Regions from separate parts of the Arthrobacter sp. K41 genome, predicted to be linked through region 4. Evidence: riboswitches for the same ligand, from Rfam matches in the RefSeq annotation. Region 4 holds a riboswitch; each other region holds the start of a gene.

Region 1 (5,507 bases), on a different contig from region 4:
GCTTGAGGTGGTGATGGTTTCGGTCATGGTGTCAGCCTCCCTGCACGGCCGTGACGAGCTCGACTTCGTCGCCGTCCGCGAGCGCGGTGGCGGACCACTGGCTGCGCGGCACTACCTCGGAGTTGTGCGCGACAGCCACGCCAAGCTTCCGGCCGTCGGTGGCCTGGCCGGTGGCAGCGAGGGGGCGTCCGGTGACCTCGCTGACGAGCGCGCTGATGGAGGCGCCCTCGGGTACAAGGTGCCGGGTTCCGTTCAAGGTGATGTTCATGCTGTTTCCTTTTGGCGTAAGCGGTTGGTGGACGGGTAGCCGGAGCGGGAGAAACGGCCAGGGTTGAAGGCCGCCCACCGCGGGTCCGGCCCGCCGTCCAGGAGGTCCCGGCAGACGGCGGCAGCCGCCGGAGCCAGCAGGACTCCGTGGCGGAAGAAGCCGGTGGCAATGATGAGCCCGGCGACATAACGGGCGTCCCGGCCGGCCGGCCCGGACGCCGCGGGTACCCGCCCGAGCAGCGGTGCGTTGTCCGGCGTTCCGGGGCGGGCCCGGGCGGTGGCTTCCAGCAGTTCAAGTTCGGCGACGGCGGGGACCAGCACCAGCGCGTCCCGGAGCAGCTGGTATACGCCGCCGGCGGAAACGGCATCAGCGGCCGAGGGGGCATCCTCGCGCTGGGTTGCCCCGACCACCACTGTGCCGTCCCGGCGCGGGACGATGTAGACCGGGACGCCGTGCACCAGCCCGCGGACGGTGGACGTGACCAGGGGTTGCACATGCTTGGGAACGGCAAGGCGCAGGATGTCCCCGTAGACGGGCCGCAGCGGCAGATGCAGATTGCCGGGCAGTGCTTCCAGCGCTGCCGCGTGCAGCCCGTTCGCCACCACCGTTTCGGCGGCCAACACGGCACCCCCGCCTGCCAGGCGTACCCCGGCGACCCTTCCGTTCTGCCACAGCAGCCCGGCCGCGCGGGCAGGGACTGCATAACCGTCGACGGCGCCGGCTGCTGCGGTGCCGTGCCCTGCGGCGCGGCCCCTGCTCCCGCCTCCGTTACCCGCACGCCCGCCGGCCAGGGCGGCCTGCAGGCAGGCCACCAGCAGCCGCGGATCCACCTGGTGGTCCGCCGGGGTGTCCAGTGCACAGGAAATCCCGGGACTGAGCAGCGGCTCCCGCTGCCGCGCTGCCCGGACGGTGAGCGGTTCAACGGAGAGGCCGTTCGCCTGCTGGACTGTGCGCAGGTCCATCAGGGCGCGGCGGTCCCCGGCGTCGGCTCCCACGGCGAGGGTCGGCGTCGTAATGTATCCCGGATCTGTCCCTGAAGCTGCAGCGAGGCCGGCGGCGAAAGCCGGCCAGCGTACGGAGGCCTCCAGCATGAATTCCAGGAGGTCCTCCTCCTGGTAGTGCAGCTCGCTCACCGGAGCCAGCATTCCTGCGGCAGCCCAGCTCGCCCCCGACCCCGGCGCGTCGTCGATGACCACCACTGCGCGGCCGGAGCGCTGCGCCTCCCACGCGATGCTGTGGCCGATGACTCCGCCGCCGATGACGGCGACGTCGGCGTGGACGATGTTGTCCGCCCGCCCGGACGGCGCGTCCGGGCGGGCGCCTGAAGGTGCGCCCATGTGTCTCCTTCCCTACGCCGGCATTAACCGGATCAGGTCAAGCGGTCGGCTCTGACGCCCTCTCAGCCCGGCGCTTTGTGACAGCTGCCGCGGGCTCCCGCAGTACGAGGCCAGTGTAGAGGAACTAGGCTTTCCTCCATGAATGTGTCCCACACCCCTGCCGCCGGCACTGACGTCCTTGGCAGCGCGAAGATCAGCAACGGCCTTCACGCTGCCCGCCTTTATCTCTGCACCGATGCGCGCACGGACCGCGGGGATTTCGGGGATTTCGTTGATGCCGCTTTTTCCGGTGGCGTGGACATCATCCAGCTCAGGGACAAGAACATCGAGGCATCCGAGGAGCTCGAACTGCTGGCCGTCCTCAAGGAAGCGGCAGAGCGGCACGGCCGGCTTTGGGCCGTCAATGACAGGGCGGATATCGCCGTATTGTCCGGTGCCCCGGTGTTCCATATCGGCCAAAAGGACCTGCCCCTCGAGGCTGCGCGGACCCTGCTCAACGGCAATGCCGCCATTGGCCTCTCCAGCCACAGCCCGGCGCAGGTGGACGCCGCCCTGGCTGCAGCCTCGGCTCCGGCGGGCTTGGATTACTTCTGTGTAGGCCCGGTTTGGGCCACCCCCACCAAACCGGGACGGGCCGCGGTAGGGCTCGACCTGGTGAAGTACGCCGCAGAAGCTGCGCGGACGGCCGGCCTGGAAGGGCAGTCCGACGACGGCCTCCCCTGGTTCGCGATTGGGGGCATTGACCATGGCAACGTGGAGCAGGTGGTGGCTGCAGGCGCGCGCAGGATCGTGGTGGTCCGCGCCATTACGGAAGCTTCCGATCCGGCAGCGGCCGCCGCTGCGCTGCTCGCGGCGCTGGACGCCCGGAAGCCCTGACTTCGGGCGCCAGAGCGGCGGCGTCCGCGGCGGGATCAGCCAAGTGCGGCGATCCGGGCACGGCGCCTGCATTATGGCCGGAATTCGGACTAGGCTGATTTTCGTGTCACACCATCGGCTGGCTCCCAACGTCCACGAGCACAACAACGCGCTCGAGGCGGCCCTGAGCGCCCTGCGGACCGAGCTGGAGTTGCCGGGCGCCTACCCGGAGGACGCGGTGGCTGACGCAAAGGCGGCCGTCGAGTCCCTGCAGCTCCCCAGCCATGACCTCACCGGCATCGAATTCATCACCATCGATCCGGCGTCGTCGACGGACCTGGACCAGGCCCTGTTCATCGAGCCGGACGGCGACGGCTACCACGTGCTGTATGCCATTGCGGATGTGCCCGCCTTCGTGGCCCCCGGCGGGCCCCTGGACGCGGAAACGCGCCGGCGCGGCCAGACGTTCTATGCCCCCGACGGGCGGATCCCCTTGCATCCGGAGGTCATCAGCGAACAGGCCGGAAGCCTCCTCCCCGGCCAGGACTGCTCCGCGTTCGTCTGGGACTTCCGCCTGGACAGCGCCGCCGGGGTGCAGTCCGTAGCGGTAAAGCGGGCCCGGATGCGCAGCCGCGCGAAGCTCAGCTACAAGGGCGTGCAGGCCGAGCTCGACGCCGGCACCGCGGCCCCGGTGCTGCTGCTCCTTAGGGAGGTGGGGCTCAAGCGCGTGGAGCTGGAGCGGGCCCGCGGCGGCGCCAGCCTGAACATGCCGGAACAGGAGATCGTCCAGCTTCCCGACGGCGGCTACCGGATTGCCGCCGCTCCCCAGCTTCCGGTGGAGGACTGGAACGCACAGATATCCCTCATGACCGGAATGGCTGCGGCCCAGCTCATGCTGGCGGGGAAGGTGGGCATCCTGCGCACCATGCCATCCCCGGACGAGCGCTCCCTGAATCACTTCCGGCTGCAGACCGAGGCCTTGGGCAAGCCTTGGGACGGTGAAGTCAGCTACGGCGAATACCTGCGGAGCCTGGACCCGACGGAACCCCGCCAGCTGGCCATCATGCACTCCGCCGGCATGCTGTTCCGGGGCGCCGCCTACACGGCCTTTGACGGGTCCGTCCCGGAGGACGCGGTGCAATCGGCCATCGGCGCCGCCTATGCGCACACCACCGCCCCGCTGCGCCGGCTGGTGGACCGCTTTGTGCTGGTGATTTGCGAGGCTTTGAGCAGCGGCGGCGAAGTGCCGGGATGGGCGAGGGAGGCCCTTCCGTCCCTGCCCGAGATCATGGCCGGCTCCGACCAGCTGGCATCCCGGATGGAGCGCACGGCCCTGGATACCGTGGAGGCGGCCCTGCTGGTCAACCACGTGGGGCAGGAGTTTGATGCCATTGTCATCTCCGGGTCCAAACCGCAAAAAGAGAACGGCAGGAACGGCAACGGCAACGGGAAGAACGGCAATGGCAACGGCGGTTCGGGGATCGTCCAGATCGCAGATCCGGCGGTGACTGCCCGCTGCGCCGGCGAACTGGAGTCCGGCACCAAGGTCCGGGTCCGCCTGGTCTCCTCCGATATCGCCACGCGGGAAGTCCATTTCGAGCTCGTCGAGTAGCGGCGGCACGGCCCGCAACTACGGCCCCTGGCGGCCAAAGCCGGGAATCGGGCTGTTGCGGCTAGACTGAAGAAGTAGAAATGGATGCCCGGTCGTTGATTTCCTTGATTTGAAACCAACAAGCCCGCCCCTACGCGATCTTGAGATACACCCGTTGGTCACCAGTGCCAGCAATTAGATAGCCCGCGATCGGCTTCCACTGGAATTGCGTGTGCGCCCGAGCGTGCTCCGGAACAGCCTTGCGGCCGGCCCGTTGAGCAGGCAGCGCCATTGCCCAAATGAATAAGGAAACTCCCCAGTGAGTGAATTGCATACCCACCAGCTTCTGACCGACGAGACCGGCACCGAAGTTATCGAGCCCGAAGAAACCATCATCTCGGACGAGTTGCCCCACGAGATCGAGGAAAAGTCCTTCGCGGACTACAACGTCCGCGCTGACATCGTTGAATCTCTGGCCGACGCGGGAATCACCCACCCGTTCCCCATCCAGGCCATGACCCTGCCGGTTGCCCTGTCCGGCCACGACATCATCGGCCAAGCCAAGACCGGTACCGGCAAGACTCTGGGTTTCGGCATCCCCGCCCTTCAGCGCGTGGTGGGCCAGGACGACCCGGGCTATGAGAAGCTGGCCGTTCCCGGCGCGCCCCAGGCCCTGGTGATCGTGCCTACCCGTGAACTTGCCGTGCAGGTGGCCAACGACCTGCAGACAGCGTCTCGGAAACGCAACGCCCGCATCGCCACCATCTATGGCGGCCGTGCCTACGAGCCCCAGGTGGAGGCCTTGACGAAGGGCGTGGAGATCGTGGTGGGCACGCCCGGCCGCCTCATCGACCTCTACAAGCAGAAGCACCTGAGCCTGAAGAACGTCAAGATCGTCATCCTGGACGAAGCTGACGAGATGCTCGACCTCGGCTTCCTGCCCGACGTCGAAACGCTCATTGCCGGGACCCCCGCTGTCCGCCAGACCCTGCTCTTCTCCGCCACCATGCCCGGCCCGGTCATCGCCATGGCCCGCCGCTACATGACCCAGCCCACCCACATCCGCGCCGCAGATCCGGACGACGAGGGCCTGACCAAGCGCGATATCCGGCAGCTGATCTACCGTGCCCACAGCATGGACAAGACCGAAGTGGTGGCCCGCATCCTGCAGGCCCGCGGCCGCGGCCGCACCATTATCTTCACGAAGACCAAACGGACCGCGGCCAAGGTGGCGGAGGAACTCGTGGACCGCGGCTTTGCCGCCGCTGCCATCCACGGCGACCTGGGCCAGGGCGCCCGCGAACAGGCACTGCGTGCCTTCCGCAACAACAAGGTGGACGTCCTGGTGGCCACCGACGTCGCCGCCCGCGGCATCGACGTGGACGACGTCACCCACGTGATCAACTACCAGTGCGTGGAAGACGAAAAAATCTACCTGCACCGCGTCGGCCGCACC
Region 2 (5,507 bases), on a different contig from region 4:
AAGGACCAGGACATCTTCGCTGCTTGGCGCATTGACGAGCAGATCCACAAGGCGCTGGAGCGGAAGGTCTTCCTCCCGTCCGGCGGTTCGCTGGTGATCGACCGCACCGAAGCCATGACCGTGGTGGACGTCAACACCGGCAAGTTCACCGGCAGCGGCGGCAACCTCGAAGAGACGGTGACCAAAAACAACCTCGAGGCTGCTGAAGAAGTGGTCCGCCAGCTCCGCCTCCGCGACATCGGCGGCATCATCGTCATCGACTTCATCGACATGGTCCTTGAATCCAACCGCGACCTCGTTCTGCGCCGCATGGTGGAATGCCTGGGACGCGACCGCACCAAGCACCAGGTTGCCGAAGTGACCTCCCTTGGCCTGGTGCAGATGACGCGAAAGCGGATGGGCACCGGACTCCTGGAAGTCTTCGGCGAGCAGTGCGAAGCGTGCGCCGGCCGCGGTGTCGTCACCCATGACGACCCCGTTGAGCACCGGCGGGCCAACATCGTAGCCGCCGAACACCACGTCCAGCGGACCGACAGCCGGCCGGAACCCCGCAGCGAAGGCCACCGCAATGACGCCCCGCGCATCGACAGCAGCCAGGCCGGCGTGCGTCCGGACCGGAAGCGGCGGCGGGGCCGTGGCGGCCAGCAGCCCGAGGTTGCCCCCGCGCCTGCCGTGCCCGTCCACACAGTCCAGCCCGACCCCACTGACGCTGAGCGGCACGCGAAGGCGGAAGCCACCCGGCTGGCCCTTGCCAACATCGCCGCCGCCGCGCATGCAGCCCACTTGCACGACGACGAAGTGGCCGCAGCCAGGCTGGCTGCCGCGGACCATTCCGCGCCCGCCCCTGCTCCGGCTCCCGCAGTGGAAACAAACCGCGACGACGATGCGCGCCCGGCCGCCGTGCTGACCTTTGGCGGCGAGAAGGTGGTGCTGCCGTTCGTGGACCACGCTGAGGAGCAGCCGCAGAAGCCCGCACTGACCCTGGACCGGCTTGCCGAAGCGTTCGCCCACCTGGGCCAGCCGGCGCCCGCACAAGCGGAGCCTGAGCAGACCGAACCGGAGCAGAAACCGGCGGAGCGCGTGGAGCCGGTACAGCCGGCCCGCGTGCCTGCTGCAGCCGCTGCCGGGGAACCGGCGAAGGACTACACGGACCACACGCTGGAGCAGTCCCGGCAACGGCGCCCGCGGCGCAACCGCAGTGCCAGCCGCGCCCAGGGAGCAGCCAACGAAACCTCCGTGCAGCATCACGAAAGCGTGGCGGCAGCCAGCACAGGGCATACCCACGAGGCAAAGGCTCCGGCGCCGGCCGGTGCCGGCGGTGCCGGCCTTGAAAAAGCGTCAACAAAGCCCGCAGAGGCGCCCATCATCCTGGGCGTAGGCGTACCGGCCTCGGAGCTCTAGCCGGAGCGCTCACGGGCACGTACCGGCGCGTTTCAACAAGTCCCCGTTCAGTGGACAAAACCCCATGAAGTTCCAGGGGATTTGTCCACCGGGCGGGGACTTTTGCGTGCAGGGCCCGCAGGGCGGGATGCGGAGCTGCGCGCCATCAGCGTGCGGCTTCGGGTCGCAATGTGTCACCTTCAGCCTGGGGCGGGCAAAAAAGCTAGGCTGGGGAACCGACACGGGGTGCCGCGCAGAGAGCCGGCTGAGATTCAGACCCGTTGAACCTGTCCGGTTAGCACCGGCGAAGGGATGTCCTTTGTCTACGACTCTTGTAATGCCCGCAGCCACCCCTGGACCCGCCACTGCGCCGGCATTGCCGGGCCGGCAGGTACCCAGGGTCCTGTCCATCGCCGGCTCGGATCCTTCCGGCGGTGCCGGTATCCAGGCGGATTTGAAAAGCATCGCGGCCCTCGGGGGGTACGGGATGGCAGCCATCACTGCCCTCACAGCCCAGAACACGCACGGAGTAAGGTCCGTTCACGTGCCCCCTGCAGCATTCCTGGCAGAGCAACTCGACGCCATCAGCGACGACATCACCATCGACGCCGTGAAAATCGGAATGCTCGGCAACGCCGACGTCATTGGAACGGTGGCGCAGTGGCTGCAGAAGGTGCGGCCCGCCGTCGTGGTCCTGGACCCAGTTATGGTTGCCACCAGCGGCGACCGGCTCCTGCACGAGTCTGCCGAAACGGCCCTGCGCGAACTCCTGCCGCTGGCACACCTCATCACCCCCAACCTCGCGGAGCTCGCCATGCTTGTGGGCGGGCAGTTGCAGGACAGCTGGGGCGGCGCGCTGGACCAGGGCCGCGCCCTCGCAGCCGCCAGCGGCGCAACCGTACTGGTCAAGGGCGGCCACCTGGACGGCAACGAGTGCCCGGACGCGCTGGTCAACACCCTGGGCCTGCTGTCCCATGAAGTGGTGGAGGTGCCAGGGGAGCGGCTTGCAACGACGAACAGCCACGGCACAGGCTGTTCGTTGTCCTCTGCAATGGCCACCGCCCAGGCGCGGCTGGGGGACTGGGAAGCGTCACTCCGGGAAGCCAAGCCGTGGCTCGCCGGCGCGCTCAAGGCCTCGGGAACCCTGGAGGTGGGGACAGGCAACGGGCCCGTGCATCATTTCCACCACCTGCAGCCGGTGCCGGCGGAAGGCAGCTTCGCGGCGCAGCTGCGGCGTGAGGCGCAGCCGGACCTGGAGGATATCTATGCCCTCGGCTTCATCCGCGACCTGGCTACGGGCAGCCTTCAGGAGCACCAGTTTGAGTACTACCTCGCGCAGGACGCCCTCTACCTCAACGGCTATTCACGGGTTCTGGCAAGGGCGAGTTCGCTGGCGCCCACCGAGGCGGAGCAACTGTTTTGGGCTGCTTCGGCCGGGCAGTGCCTGGAGGTCGAGTCGGAGCTTCACCGCTCCTGGCTGGGCGCGCGCTCGGTCCTGCCCCGGCTCGGCCCCGTCACCAAGTCCTACGTTGACCACCTGACGGCGGCCTCGGCGTCGGGCAGTTATGCGGTCCTCGCGGCGGCAGTCCTGCCCTGCTTCTGGCTGTACGCCGAGGTAGGCGCCACGCTCCACGCCCAGTTTGTTGCCGCCGGTGAACCTTCCGCGCACCCTTACGCGGAGTGGCTGCGCACCTATGCCGACGAAGACTTCGCCGCCGCCACCCGCAGGGCCATTGCCATAGTGGATGAAGCGGGACGCAGGGCCTCCGCTGCCGAGCGGCCCGCCATGATCACGGCATTCAAACAGTCCTGCCGCCTGGAAGTGGACTTCTTCGACGCGCCGCGCCTCCATGCCTGACACCGTGGCCGCGGCCTTGCCGGTAGTATGGTGGGGCACGGTCCCGAGGCCGGGATTCAGCAGTGGTACTTATCACAGCCAGCCCGCCGGAACCAGCCTCATTTGCGGCCGAAGCCAAAATTAGCGTATTCTGGATCTTCGGTGCTTACGCCAACACTTGGGTTATGACCCCACGGCGTTGAGGCACAGCGAGAAACCAGGCTTTTATTGGCCGGTTCCGCACGCAAATTTTGTAATAAACGTCGAGAGAAGTGAGTTCCCAAGTGGTGTACGCGATTGTCCGCGCAGGCGGCCGCCAAGAGAAGGTTTCCGTTGGAGACTTCGTTACCCTTAACCGCGTCGCCGGTGGAGCTGGCAGCACTATCCAGCTGCCCGCACTGCTCCTGGTTGATGGTGACAAGGTCACCACCGCCGCTGCTGACCTGGCCAAGGTAACTGTTACGGCTGAGATCCTGAACGACCTCCGTGGTCCGAAGATTGTGATCCAGAAGTTCAAGAACAAGACCGGTTACAAGAAGCGCCAGGGTCACCGCCAGGAACTGACCAAGGTCAAGATCACTGGTATCCAGTAACCTTCGTTACTGTTCAGGTTTTTCAGCAGATCCCCAGAATTTAGAGGCAGGCATTTCAAATGGCACATAAAAAGGGCGCGAGCTCCACTCGCAACGGTCGTGATTCCAACGCTCAGTACCTCGGCGTGAAGCGCTTCGGCGGCCAAGTCGTCTCCGCAGGCGAGATCATCGTCCGCCAGCGTGGCACCCACTTCCACCCGGGCGCCGGCGTTGGCCGTGGCGGCGACGACACCCTGTTCGCACTGACCCCGGGAGCCGTTGAATTCGGCACCCGCCGCGGTCGTCGCGTCGTCAACATCGTTGCTGCTGCAGCTGCAGAGTAACAAACAGTTCTGAAGCGGTGGAGCGGGCCAGTTGGTCCGCTCCACTGTTCTTTTAACCGCATTACAATCGTCTTGGCGCCCCGCGGCGTCCAGGAAACAGCATTGAGGAGAACCACGTGGCCAGCTTTGTAGACCGGGTAGTACTGCACGTATCCGGCGGTGCCGGCGGTCACGGATGCGTCTCCGTCCACCGCGAAAAGTTCAAGCCGCTTGGCGGTCCCGACGGCGGCAACGGCGGCAATGGCGGCGACGTGATCCTTCGCGTTGACCACCAGACCACTACCCTCCTTGACTACCACCACGCACCCCACCGCCACGCCACCAACGGTGGCCCGGGCATGGGTGACTGGCGTGGCGGCAAGAACGGCGAAACCCTGATACTCCCCGTCCCTGACGGCACCGTGGTCAAATCCAAGGACGGCACGGTCCTCGCGGACCTCGTTGGTGAAGGCGCCGAATACGTAGCCGCAGCAGGGGGCATCGGCGGCCTCGGCAACGCCGCGCTCTCATCACAGAAGCGCAAAGCACCCGGGTTCGCCCTGCTCGGTATCGAGGGCGAGTCCAGCGACATCGTCCTGGAGCTTAAGTCGATCGCCGATATCGCCCTGGTGGGCTTCCCGTCCGCCGGCAAGTCCAGCCTCATCGCCGCCATGTCCGCGGCCAGGCCTAAAATTGCTGACTATCCTTTCACCACGCTGGTTCCCAACCTCGGCGTGGTCCAGGCCGGTGACGTGCGCTTCACCATCGCCGACGTTCCTGGCCTCATCGAAGGCGCCAGCGAAGGCAGGGGACTGGGCCACCACTTCCTGCGCCATGTTGAGCGTTGCGCCGCACTGGTCCACGTCCTTGACTGTGGCACCCTCGAGTCGGACCGGGACCCACTCGCCGACCTCGCGATCATCGAGGCCGAACTGGAAAAGTACGCCGTGGACATGAGCTACGCCGGGCAGGACGGGGAAGTTGTTCCGCTGAACCACCGCCCCCGCCTCGTGGCGTTGAACAAAGTGGACCTGCCCGACGGCAAGGACATGGCCGAGTTCGTCCGCCCGGAACTCGAATCCCGCGGCTACCAGGTGTTCGAGGTGTCGGCCACCAGCCATGAGGGCCTCCGCCAGCTCGGCTTCGCCATGGCCGGCATCGTTAAAGCTGCCCGCGAGGCAGTGGCCGCCGCGCCGCCCAAGGTCCAGCCGGCCGTGTTGCGGCCCCGGGCCGTGAATGAATCCGGATTCAGGATCCGCCGCGAGGAAAAGGGCCTGGAGCCGCTGTTCCGCGTCCTGGGAGAGAAGCCGGAGCGCTGGGTCAAGCAGACGGACTTCACCAACGAGGAAGCCATCGGCTACCTGGCCGACCGGCTGGCCAAGCTCGGTGTGGAGA
Region 3 (5,507 bases), on a different contig from region 4:
AACCCGACCCCCAGCTCCAGCGACCCCTCGCTCATGGTCCAGATGCCGACGTCGATCAGCGTTTTTCCGCTGTCCACCGCCAGGATGGAGGTACTCCAGCCGCCTACGGCTGCGGCAAGGATCAGCGGCCACCCCCGCTGCCACAGCAGCGTCAGGGTGAGGCCCGCCAATGGGAACAGCAGGAACTCGAACGCCAGCGCCACGGAAGCGGAAACCCAGTCAATGGACAGTGCAAGGACGGCGGTGATCAGGAAGACGGCCGCGAACTTGCTCAGCGGGTTGGCCCGGGTCAGCAGCGCACTGTTGCCGCGCAGGTTCAGCTCCTGTCTCATCGCACTACCGGCTCTGCTGCCAGGCGCAGTTCCGTTCCACCCAGCGCCGCCGTGAACTCAGCATCGTGGGTCACGGATAGCACGGCTGTGCCGGCGTCCAGGAGTTCAGAGAGGAACGATGCCAGCTCAGCCCACGTGTTGGCGTCCTGCCCGAAGGTGGGTTCGTCCAGGATCAGGACCTGCGGATGCGCGGCCAGGACCGTTGCTACGGAAAGCCGACGCTTCTCGCCGCCCGAAAGTGTGTAGGGGTTCGCATCAACCAGTTCGGTGAGCCGAAGCCGCTCCAGCAGCTCATCCACCCGCTCTTCCCCGTGCCCGAGGTGGCGCGGACCAAAGCGCAGTTCGTCCAGCACGTTCCCGGTCACGAACTGGTGCTCAGGTTCCTGGAAAACGGTGCCCATGCGTTCAATCAGCTGCTCCGCCTTCCACTTGTACGGGTCGATTCCCGCCCCACGGCTAAGCGCCAGGGTGGCCGAAACTTTCCCGGCAACGGGCTCCAGCAGCCCGGCGAGGGTCAGCGCAAGGGTGGACTTTCCTGCGCCGTTGGGTCCGGTGATGGCCAGCGCCCGCCCTGCCCGGACCTGCGCCGAGATGCCTTGCCGGACCGGTACTGGCGGCAGTTTGCGCAAGCCCTTGCGGCGGGCACGTTCACGGGATACGGCCAGGTTTTCGGCGGCAAGCAGCAGGTCCCCGGAGCCGGGAGCCGGATCCGCCGTGCGTGGGCGGGTGGCCGGAACATACCCGGGCACCCAGACCCCGGCCTCAATGAGCATGCTCCGGGCTTCGCCGAGAACCTGGTCCGGAGGCCCGTCCAGGAGCACCCCCGGGTCGGTCGAAGAACCGGGCTGCAGCACCACAATGCGGTCCACCAGGTCCTTCCAGACGGAGACGCGGTGCTCCACCACCACCAGGGTTGCTCCGGTTTTGTCGAGGCAGCGCCCGACGGCGTCGCGCACCTCCACCACCCCGGCGGGATCCAGGTTGGCTGTCGGCTCGTCGAGGAGAAGCAGCCCCGGCCGCATCGCAAGGATGCCGGCCAGGGCCAGCCGCTGTTTCTGGCCGCCTGACAGTGCAGACGTTGGATGGTCCAGCGGCAGGTGGGACAGCCCGACGTCGTCCAAAGCCTCGTGCACCCGGGTCCAGATACGGTCCCGGGGCACAGCAAGGTTCTCGGCACCGAAGGCCACGTCGTCCCCCACCCGTGACAGGACCACCTGTGTCTCCGGGTCCTGCTGCATCAACCCGGCACGGCCGCGCTGATCGCGGGGGGAGGCGCCGTCGACCAGCAGCGAACCCGACTCGTCGGAGTCGCCGGCCTCGCCGTCGTCGTTCGCATCCCCCAGCACCCCCGCCAACGCATGGAGGAACGTGGACTTGCCGGCTCCGGACGGGCCAAGCAGGAGCACGCGCTCCCCTGGCCGGATGTCCAGGTCAAGGGCACGGACAGCAGGCCTGGAACGCCCGGCATGCCGCCAGCCCCAGCCGCGCGCGGTGACGGCAGCCGGGCGCGCCGCCACGGACGCGCCGTGGACGGAAGGCGCTGTCATCAGGAGAAAACCGGCTCCGTGGCTGCCTTCCGCGAGGCAAAGGAGCTCAGGACACCGGTCCTGGCCAGGCCGCGGGTGGCGATCCATGACAGCGCCCCGGCGATGACGGCACCGGAGATCGCGGTGAAGATAATGTACGCAAGCTTGTCGCCGCCCGAGTAGGCAATGTTCCAGCCCCAGGGAGCAAAGGAGTCATTGAGGCCGCAGAACAGCCCGGCAGCAGCACCGGCGAGGAGGGACACCGGCAGGTTGAACTTCCGGTACACGAAAATCGCGAAAATGATTTCCGCACCCAGGCCCTGGACGAAGCCGGAGAACAGCACCGAGGCACCGTACTGCGAACCCATCAGCAGTTCACCGGTGGCTGCCACGGTTTCGCAGAACAGGGCGGCGCCCGGTTTGCGGATGATCAGCATGCCCAGCACCGCCGGGATCATCCAGCCGCCGGCGATCAGTCCGGTAAGCGGCGGGTAAAGGGCGTTCATCGGCGCAGACACTGCTGCGGCACCCTGGGACCACGCCCAGAAAATGACGCCGCCTGCGATGGCGATCAACGCCGCCACCACGATGTCCACAACGCGCCAGGACCTGCTGGTGGTCTTCTTGATTGCTGTAGTTGCCATGCGATCCTCCTGAGGAACAGGAGGGGAAAGAACCGCAGCGGCAAACCACTGCGGAGCTTCGAGAACTCGACTCCCTTGCGCCGGTACTAACCGGATCAGGTTCGAGGGTCTGCGGCTGTCCGCACTCTCAGCGCCCACCTGCGGCTCCTGGCTTGGCCAGTGATGCCCGACGGCGGCGCTCCCCTGTCGTTGAATGATTCTGTGAGTAAATAATTGCCCTTGTGGGCGGGGTCCAGTTTACACCTGAGGAAGGGTAGATTGTGGGCCATGACCGCCAATTCACCGCATGTGACTGAGTTCGATCCGGATTCGGATGCCGTCCAGCCGGAGGGATCGCTGCAGGCTCTTATCGCCCGGATAGAGGGCGAAATCCGGGAGCTCCAGTTTCCAGGCTTTTCCATGGACGACGCACTGAACCTGGGGCTGCTGCTTGTGGAGTTGGGGAAGGAGGGCCAGTTCCCCATCGCGATAGACATCACCAAGGGTGAGCAGGTCCTGTTCCATGTCGCCCTGGCGGGGGCCACCCCGGACAACGAGCACTGGATCCGCGCCAAACAGAGAACGGCGGCCCGGTACGAGGTGCCCTCCCTGCTGGTGGGGCTGCGCGCCCGGACCCGCGGCGGACGGATCGAAGACCAGGGCTGGTTTGATCAGCGCCGGTATGCGGCACATGGCGGCTCGTTCCCGGTATATGTCGCCGGAGTGGGAGCGGTGGCTACGGTCACTGTTTCAGGGCTTCCCCAGGTGCAGGACCATGACCTGGTGGTACAGGCGCTGCGCGAGATCCTCAGCTCCATGCGAACGGACTGACGCGGGTTCCCAACCAGGGCGATGGACTCCCCTTGGATGCCGGGAGTACATTCGAGACGGGTGGCGGAAGTTCCAAACAGGAGGGGGCGCCATGCTCGGTAATACAGCCGAAAACCAGGTGCGGGCAGCGGTGGACAAGGCCGAGGAAGAAATGATTTACATCGGCCCCGACCACCCCTACTATCCTTTGCTGGCTGAACTGGTATCCGCCGTCGGAAAGGCCTGGCAGCAGGGGTATGAGCACGGCCGCCGCGGCGGGCACCAGCCAAACCCCTACGTGTGGATCGTCCCGGAAGGGTGAGCCCGCCGGCTGCGCGGACGCTGCCGGCAGTGGCCGGCGGGCAGCAGCACCGGCAGGCGCACTTAGCTTTTATTAGTAACCATGCTTACTATGTTGTCTCCAGGCTTTTGAGGAGACAGGTCATGACAGTCAGCACCCGGGCCACCGGCGCGAGGACGGGCCTGCAGAAGGCTGCCTTCGTAACCGGCGCCCTCTTCCTGCTGGTGGGTGTCCTGGGGTTTGTCCCCGGGATCACCAGCAACTACGACTCCCTGGGCATGGCCGGACACGGCTCCGGAGCCCTGCTGTTGAACCTCTTCCAGGTGTCGGTCCTTCACAATATCGTGCACCTTGCCTTCGGGGCGGCCGGACTGCTGCTGGCCCGGACCCACCAGAAGGCACGAAGCTTCCTGATCTACGGGGGCGTCGTGTACCTGGTTCTCTGGCTTTACGGCTTCCTGGTGGGGGACGAAACTCCCGCCAACTTTATCCCACTCAACGGCGCCGACAACTGGCTCCACCTGGCCCTGGGTTCGACCATGATCATTCTCGCCATCCTGCTGGCCCCCCGGACCACCCCGCGGCGCAGCCGCGGCGCAACCTGAACGACCGCCCTGACCGAAACCGCCACCGTCGACGGCCAAGCACCCGGCAGCACCGCTGCCGCCCGAAGGAGCAATCATGAAGATCCCTGAACCCCGAGGTCCCATCAGCACCGCCCTGTTCCGGGTCCTGGCAGCAACAGCCGGGGCCGGTGACAGCTCCCCCGCCGTTGAGGAACTGCGCCGGCTGGTGGTGACACAGCTGGGCACGGCCACCGACATCATCGGCGACGACGACGTCCAGCTGGCACTTTTCTCCCTCTACGAGCTGCACTACTCCGGCCTTGAAGGTGTCAGTGATGAGTGGGAGTGGGAGCCGGGCCTCATCCAGGTCCGCCGCCTGCTCGAAAGGCCTTTCGAAGAGGCGCTCCGGGCAGCCGCCCAGTCGGCAGCCGGGGAGCTGGACCTCCCCCCTGCCGCGGAAATGACCAGCGACGCCGTGGCCGACGTCCTCTTCGGCCTGGCCGCCACGGACACCGGTCCCAGCGTGTCCCGGTATGTGGCCAAGAAGGCAACCCTGGACCAGCTCAAGGAGTTCCTGGTCCACAAGTCGGTCTACCAGCTCAAGGAAGCGGACCCGCACACCTGGGCCATTCCCCGGCTTACCGGCAGGGCGAAGGCTGCACTGGTGGAGATCCAGGCGGACGAGTACGGCGGAGGGCGCCCGGACCGCATGCACAGCGCGCTTTTTGCCCGCACCATGCGGGGCCTGGGGATGGACGATCACTACGGCGCCTACGTGAACGCCGTCCCCGCCGTCTCCCTCGCGGCGGTCAACATGATGTCCCTGTTCGGGCTCAACCGGCGGCTGCGCGGCGCAATCACCGGGCATCTGGCCATCTATGAGATGACCTCTTCCCAGCCCAACCGGCTGTATGGCAGCGGTTTCCGCCGTCACGGCTTCGACGCCGAGGTGACCCACTACTTCGACGAACATGTGGAAGCCGACGCGGTCCACGAGCAGATCGCCGGCCGCGACCTCGCAGGAGGACTCGTGGAGGCCGAACCCGAGCTGCTCGGGGACGTCCTGTTCGGGGCGACAGCCGTGATGGCCGTTGACGGCAGGCTCTCGTCACACCTTTTAGCGTGCTGGGAGAACGGGCAGACCTCGCTGAGGGCGGCAGTGCCGGCAGCAGCGTGAGTACCACAGCCCTGGGGCAGCCTGCGGAGTACATCCTGCCGCTGCGCTGGACCGATGATTCGGGCCTGCCGGAGCTGGTTGCCTATCTCGAGCGACTCGGCGGGTGGATCCCGGTGACCATCGTGGACGGGTCCGGTCCGGAGCTGTTCGAGCGGCACCGGGACGCTTTCCC
Region 4 (5,507 bases):
CGGAAGCAGCCGCCGTCGGAAGCGCTACCCCGCCGATCCCGTGCTCACCGTGCACCCAAGGCGCCCCGCCCCCAAACGAGCCAAAGAGGGGGTCGTGCGCACCAAGGGCCACCGGCACATCATCGGCGCCGGCAAGCGCCAGCAGGTCCAGGGTGTTGCGGGCGCCCACGGCGGCACTGACGTTGCCGCTGACGGTCCCGATGCCCTTCACGGAAGCAAAAGGCGAGGCCAGCAGGTAGGCCAGGGCGAGGGCGTCGTCGATGCCGGTGTCGCAGTCCAGGTAGAACGGGGAGGGCGTGGTCATGGTGGTTCTCCTACAGTAAAAAGGGGTTAGACGGTCTCGCCCTTGGGGGCGGCGACGAAGAGGCTGACGATGAACGCGGCGGCCGTGATCGCCACCGAGATCCAGAGGGCTGTGGCGTACCCGGCGGCGGTGGCCTGGGCGGCGAACGGCGCCACGAGGACGACGCCGAGGCTCGCCCCGATGCCGAAGGACGCACCGTTGATGCCGGGCAGGGCGGCCGGGGCTTCCTTGGGTGAGAGGAGCACCGAGAGCCCGTTGATGGCGGTGAGGAAGAAGCCGTTGTAGAAGATGCCAAGGACCGCGACGGCGATCAGCACCGCCGTCTGGTTGTCCGAGAACGTGGCGGCAGCGACCGCGCAGGCCAGGCTGAGCCCCGTGCCGAACCGGAGGGTCTTGATCCAGCCGCGGCGGTCGGCCAGCCAGCCGGCCAAAGGTGCGGCAAACACGCCGATCAGTGCGGCGGGGGTGAGGAACAGCAGCGCCGAGATGGAGGCGGTGAGGCCGAAGCCGCCGTCGGGGTCCTGGCTGAGCAGCACCACAGTGAAGTTGATGATGGCGAAGATGCCGGCCAGGGTGAGGACGGTGGTGGCGATGACCGGCCACACCTGGCGGGAGCGCAGGTGGTGCACGGCGATCAGCGGGTGGCTGCGGCGTTTCTCGATCATCCAGAAGGCGGCGAAGGACGCGATGGTGCCGGCCAGCAGGGCCAGGGTGCCGGGTGCGGTCCAGCCTGCGGCCGAGCCGCCGGAGACGAAGTACGTGGTGAAGACCAGGAACAGCGAGAGGGATCCGGCGCCCCACCAGTCCATGGCGCCGCGCACACCCTGCGGCCGTCCGGCCGGAACGATTTTGATGATGCAGGCGGCGGCGATGGCGGTGAGGACCAGTACGACGACGAAGATGGACCGGAAGCCGAGGGTCTCGGCCATGAGCCCGCCCACGTAGCCATCCACGCCGCCCACTCCCCCGTTGATGGCGGCGATGATGCCCACGGAGGTGCCGAAGACCTTGGCGTGCAGGTTTTCGCTGAGCACGATGTAGGCGAGGGCGAAGACGGCGCTGGAGACGCCCTGGAGGAACCGGCCGGTGACCAGCAGCGGCAGGGTGGGGGCGGTGATGCAGAGGACGGTGCCGGCGCCCATGATTCCGAGGACCAGGAGCAGCGCGGCGCGGCGGCCGATGAAGTCGCTCCACCGGCCGATCACGGGCCCGGCGATGGCGCCGGCCAGGAAGAACATGGACTGGACGGGGGCGGCGCTCTCGGCACCCTGTCCGAATTCGGCGGCGATCTGCGGCAGTGCAGGGGTGACCATGCTGGCGTTGAGCTGGAAGGACAGCACGCCGAGCAACAGGGTGGAGATCAGCAGGGCGGCGCGGCGGCCGGCGAATTGCGTTTCTTCGCGAAGTACGACGGCGGCTGCGGCTTCCGCGGAAGGCGCGGCGGCCGCCGGGGTTGGGGTGTTCACATCAAACTCCTTTGTTCTGCAGGCAGGTCCTGCGCTTGGGATGTGAGTTGTTATACAACCATGTATGACGGACAAGTACAACCATGGTCTACACTATTTCTCAATCCGGCTGCTTCCGGCCCCTCCCCCGTTAGGACTTCCCATGAGCACTCGACTTCCTGCCGTCACCGTCGTCGGCAGCATCAACCTGGACCTGATCGCCACCGCAGAACGGCTGCCCACCGCGGGCGAAACCATCGGCAGCGCGGTCCTTTCTGAGCAGCCCGGCGGCAAGGGTGCCAACCAGGCCGCGGCAGCTGCGCGGCTCGGCGGGAGCGCCCGGATGGTCGGCGCCGTGGGCAGTGACGCGCAGGGGCAGCGGATGCTGGACACGCTGGCTGGCGCCAGTGTGGACACGGCTGACGTGGCCGTCCTGCCGGAACCGACCGGGACGGCGCTGATCGTGGTGGACCGCGACGGCGAGAACCAGATTGTGGTGTGCCCGGGCGCCAACTCGAACCTCTCGTTGGACGGGGTGCAGTTCGCCCCGGACGAGACGGTGCTGTGCCAGCTGGAGGTCGGGCTGCCCGTGGTGCTGGAGGCCGCCCGGCGGCACAGCGGTTACTTTGTGCTGAACGCGGCACCGGCCATGCACCTGCCGGCGGAGCTGCTGGAACGCTGCGACCTGGTGATCGTCAACGAGAGCGAGTACGCCCTGATCCCCGCCCTCGCGGAGGCGAAGCTGGTGGCGGTGACGTACGGCGGGGACGGCTCGGCGATGTTCGAGCACGGACGCAAGGTGGCAGAGGCGCCGTCGGCTGCCGTGGCGGTGGCGAACACCGTCGGCGCCGGGGACGCGTTCTGCGCCGCCCTGGTCTTGGCGCTGCGGCACGGGTTGGACTACGCCCACGCTCTGGCGGTGGCCAACGCGGTGGGCGCGAATGCTGTGGGAGACCCGGCCTCGCAGCCGGAGTTGGCACAGCTGGGTTACTACGTCGAGCGGACTACTGCGACTGTGGCACCCCGATGAGCATCGTATTCAGGAGGGCTGCGCCGGCGGATTTTCCTGAGGTCCGGCGCATTACACGGGAGGCCTACCTGCGGGCGGGACACTTCGCCGCCGACCACCCGTACATGAGTGTGCTGGAGGATGTGGAGCACCGCGCCGAGCATGCGCAGGTGTGAATGGCGGAGGCTGACGGGCGGGTGGTCGCGGCGGTGACGCTGACGTTCGCAGACCAGCCGTACAGCGAGATCGCCAAGGACGGGGAACTGGAGTTCCGGATGCTGGCCGTGGACCCCGGATGCCAGGGCGGCGGCGTTGGCCGCGCGGTGGTCGGCGAAGTGGTTCAGCACGCCCGGCAGCTCCCCGGCATCGAGGCGATCAGCATCACCAGCGCCAAGTTTATGGAACGGGCGCACGGCTTGTACGAGTCGCTGGGCTTCCGCCGGGCGCCGGAGCGGGACTGGTACGTGCCGAGCGAAGACATGCTGCTGTGGGTGTTCCGACTGCAGCTGGGTGGGTGAGCCGCGTGCCCAAAACGATTGGAGCTTCCATCTAATGCTCCAACGCTGAAAGGTTCGCAGCTACGAGCTGCCTCGCGCATACCTCCCGCTGCTCTTCATGCGGAGTGCCGACATTCACCAACACTCCGGACGCAACCCGCGCAAACGGCCCTGCCTCGGACGGGACGTCCACCATGGCCGGTGCCGCCCCGAGGGCCAGCAGGACATTGGCGGTGAAATTCGTGACCACGGTGTTGGTCAGGCACTGGATCAGCGGTGTGCTTTCCCGGACACGTTCGAGCATGGTCCAGGCATGGTCAGGCGTCAGGCGAATAGTCATCCGCGACATCCCTTCGCTAGTACGAACTAGATCAGGTTCAACGGGTGTTCTCTCAGCCCCTACCAGCAGGGCACCCCGTGTCACTAACGCAAGACTCTACTCGCCGGCGGAGGGTGGGAAAAACGTCATGTCAGGACTGGCGGCCTTTGTGATCAGGGGTTTCCAAAGGCCCGCTTGGCCCATCGGCGTCCGGTGGTGAACGCCGACGTCGCACACCGGATCAGTGCGATCCACCGGCAGATCGCGATGCTTCATGTGGAACTGGCAGACCTGATGGTGGCTGCTGCTGGCGGGGGTCCTTCTCCGGTTCCTGCCCAGCCTCTTGTGCAGCCGCCGCGGGCTGCGGCTGGAGCGCCGTCAGTGGCAGGATGGTCCGAGAAAGTTTTGAGGCTGTCGGAGAGACACCTTTAGCGACAGAGTTATAGGCACGGCTAATCCGCCGGTTGTCCTCGCTAACGGCGCGATTGCCCGGAACCGCCGCAGCGTCGGTCACGGCGGGCCATTATGCGCTGAAGCCCTCGAAGGAGTTCCGCCCCGAAAGCTCGAGTATCTCTCGGTCAGGAACTGTTAGGTCGAGGTGCATCTGCCACACCACCTCAGGCTACCCGGAGTCATTGAGGAAGGATCCTCAACGAGTTGTGTTGCTGAGGATGCCTGAACGATCATCGGTACAGCTGAGGCGCCAGGGGTCAGCAGGGCCGTCCCCGTGTGAGCTGCCCGTCCCCTGAAACGCCCTGAACCTCCGAAGTATCCGAACCGCTTTGTGTTTGTTTCAAACAATGCGTGCGTCAGGAACATGACGATTGACCTTCAGGCATCCGGAGCCTCCATCGAGTCGCTCAGTTCAACCGGATTGGTGGGTCGATGATGGGAGCTTGAGTGGAAATCGCGTGCGACATGAGATGTGGGTTGACCCTGTTCGATAAGCCGGGGCGTTGGCGATCTGACTATCGGGGAAGATCGGTCATCGGCCGCCGGGTCCATGCCCGCGCCCCGACGCCTGATGACGGAGTCGTTGGCGCATGCGCGTTCGATTTTGAGTTCCGTCCAGGCCAGGGATGTAATGACGGAGACGACCTCGACACAATCGGGGTATCAGTTTCGACGTTCTCGCGGCCAAGGTTCAGGACATAGACGTGCGCCTTCCGCGCTCGGAGTTCGTATGGACTCAGCACGTGTAATCACTGGCAGTACGAGTTGTGTATATTCGCGGAATGGTAACAAAACTTTCCGAGGCAGCCGATCAACCTCTAGACCTGCTTCACCAGCGGTTGAAGGAATCTGGCGCGACCTGCGAATGGCTTACGCCAGAGGATGGCGAAAGACAGCTTCGATTTTCCATACTCCGAGGCAGGGATGAACAAGTTTGGAGACGTGCGACGGCAGCTACTGTTGATAAATACTTTGAAATCAATGTGCAATCCAAACGATTTTTAGGCAATTACGATGCACTCTACGATAAGCAGACGGGGTTCATCGAGGCCTCCCTCGAAAATGGCGGATCGCGAGGAATGGCAATCTCTGAAATGCCGGGAGCTGAGGTGCAAGATCCAGGGGGTGATTGGCGCCCCATCGCGCTAGACGCCCCGATCCCCCTCTCTGACGCAGAATCGGAAACAGAATCAAGTCCAGACTCAGAGAGCGCGAGCGTGGATCGTGAGAACGCCCGGTCGTCGAGCTACCGAATTCGAGTCAGGGACCCTCGCGGTCGATGGAGTCTCGAAGTGAGCCCGGCAACAGAAGTTCTACAGACATTATCGTCCCGACGTATTTTTATGAGAGGGCGAGATGGGCGAAATGCGAGCAATTCCCTGAAAATTGAGGGACTGCAGCCTGCAACCCACGACGAGGCGCTGAAAGCACTCGACGAGCTAGGGGCGTCTTTTCTATTCGACCTGCAGTTGAAGTACGC

What was found. A riboswitch is a leader RNA that binds a small molecule or an ion and turns the genes downstream of it on or off. The one in region 4 is predicted to bind thiamine pyrophosphate.
Region 1: it holds a riboswitch for thiamine pyrophosphate, as region 4 does, so the genes downstream of both, AC5RTE_RS13045 (FAD-dependent oxidoreductase) here and AC5RTE_RS09695 (hydroxyethylthiazole kinase) in region 4, are expected to answer to the same signal.
Region 2: it holds a riboswitch for thiamine pyrophosphate, as region 4 does, so the genes downstream of both, thiD (bifunctional hydroxymethylpyrimidine kinase/phosphomethylpyrimidine kinase) here and AC5RTE_RS09695 (hydroxyethylthiazole kinase) in region 4, are expected to answer to the same signal.
Region 3: it holds a riboswitch for thiamine pyrophosphate, as region 4 does, so the genes downstream of both, AC5RTE_RS16460 (ECF transporter S component) here and AC5RTE_RS09695 (hydroxyethylthiazole kinase) in region 4, are expected to answer to the same signal.

What each region holds. Positions count from the first base shown of each region.
Region 1 is NZ_JBNHEW010000005.1:103,797-109,303, forward strand. Features, by position in the region: gene AC5RTE_RS13035 (thiazole synthase) at 1-27, opposite strand, end outside; gene thiS (sulfur carrier protein ThiS) at 32-268, opposite strand; gene AC5RTE_RS13045 (FAD-dependent oxidoreductase) at 265-1,605, opposite strand; TPP riboswitch at 1,598-1,716, opposite strand; gene thiE (thiamine phosphate synthase) at 1,744-2,481, shown strand; gene AC5RTE_RS13055 (RNB domain-containing ribonuclease) at 2,585-4,072, shown strand; gene AC5RTE_RS13060 (DEAD/DEAH box helicase) at 4,371-5,507, shown strand, end outside.
Region 2 is NZ_JBNHEW010000001.1:602,317-607,823, reverse strand. Features, by position in the region: gene AC5RTE_RS02890 (Rne/Rng family ribonuclease) at 1-1,401, shown strand, start outside; TPP riboswitch at 1,613-1,710, shown strand; gene thiD (bifunctional hydroxymethylpyrimidine kinase/phosphomethylpyrimidine kinase) at 1,718-3,238, shown strand; gene rplU (50S ribosomal protein L21) at 3,502-3,810, shown strand; gene rpmA (50S ribosomal protein L27) at 3,870-4,133, shown strand; gene obgE (GTPase ObgE) at 4,250-5,507, shown strand, end outside.
Region 3 is NZ_JBNHEW010000009.1:53,379-58,885, reverse strand. Features, by position in the region: gene AC5RTE_RS16470 (energy-coupling factor transporter transmembrane component T family protein) at 1-332, opposite strand, end outside; gene AC5RTE_RS16465 (ABC transporter ATP-binding protein) at 329-1,879, opposite strand; gene AC5RTE_RS16460 (ECF transporter S component) at 1,879-2,502, opposite strand; TPP riboswitch at 2,557-2,697, opposite strand; gene AC5RTE_RS16455 (heme-degrading domain-containing protein) at 2,770-3,312, shown strand; gene AC5RTE_RS16450 (hypothetical protein) at 3,404-3,613, shown strand; gene AC5RTE_RS16445 (DUF4383 domain-containing protein) at 3,736-4,197, shown strand; gene AC5RTE_RS16440 (iron-containing redox enzyme family protein) at 4,274-5,335, shown strand; gene AC5RTE_RS16435 (glycosyltransferase family 2 protein) at 5,332-5,507, shown strand, end outside.
Region 4 is NZ_JBNHEW010000003.1:441,112-446,618, forward strand. Features, by position in the region: gene AC5RTE_RS09675 (nucleoside hydrolase) at 1-304, opposite strand, end outside; gene AC5RTE_RS09680 (MFS transporter) at 331-1,770, opposite strand; gene AC5RTE_RS09685 (ribokinase) at 1,913-2,779, shown strand; partial or broken gene AC5RTE_RS09690 (GNAT family N-acetyltransferase) at 2,776-3,276, shown strand; partial or broken gene AC5RTE_RS09695 (hydroxyethylthiazole kinase) at 3,332-3,604, opposite strand; TPP riboswitch at 3,587-3,683, opposite strand; gene AC5RTE_RS09700 (hypothetical protein) at 4,810-5,507, shown strand, end outside.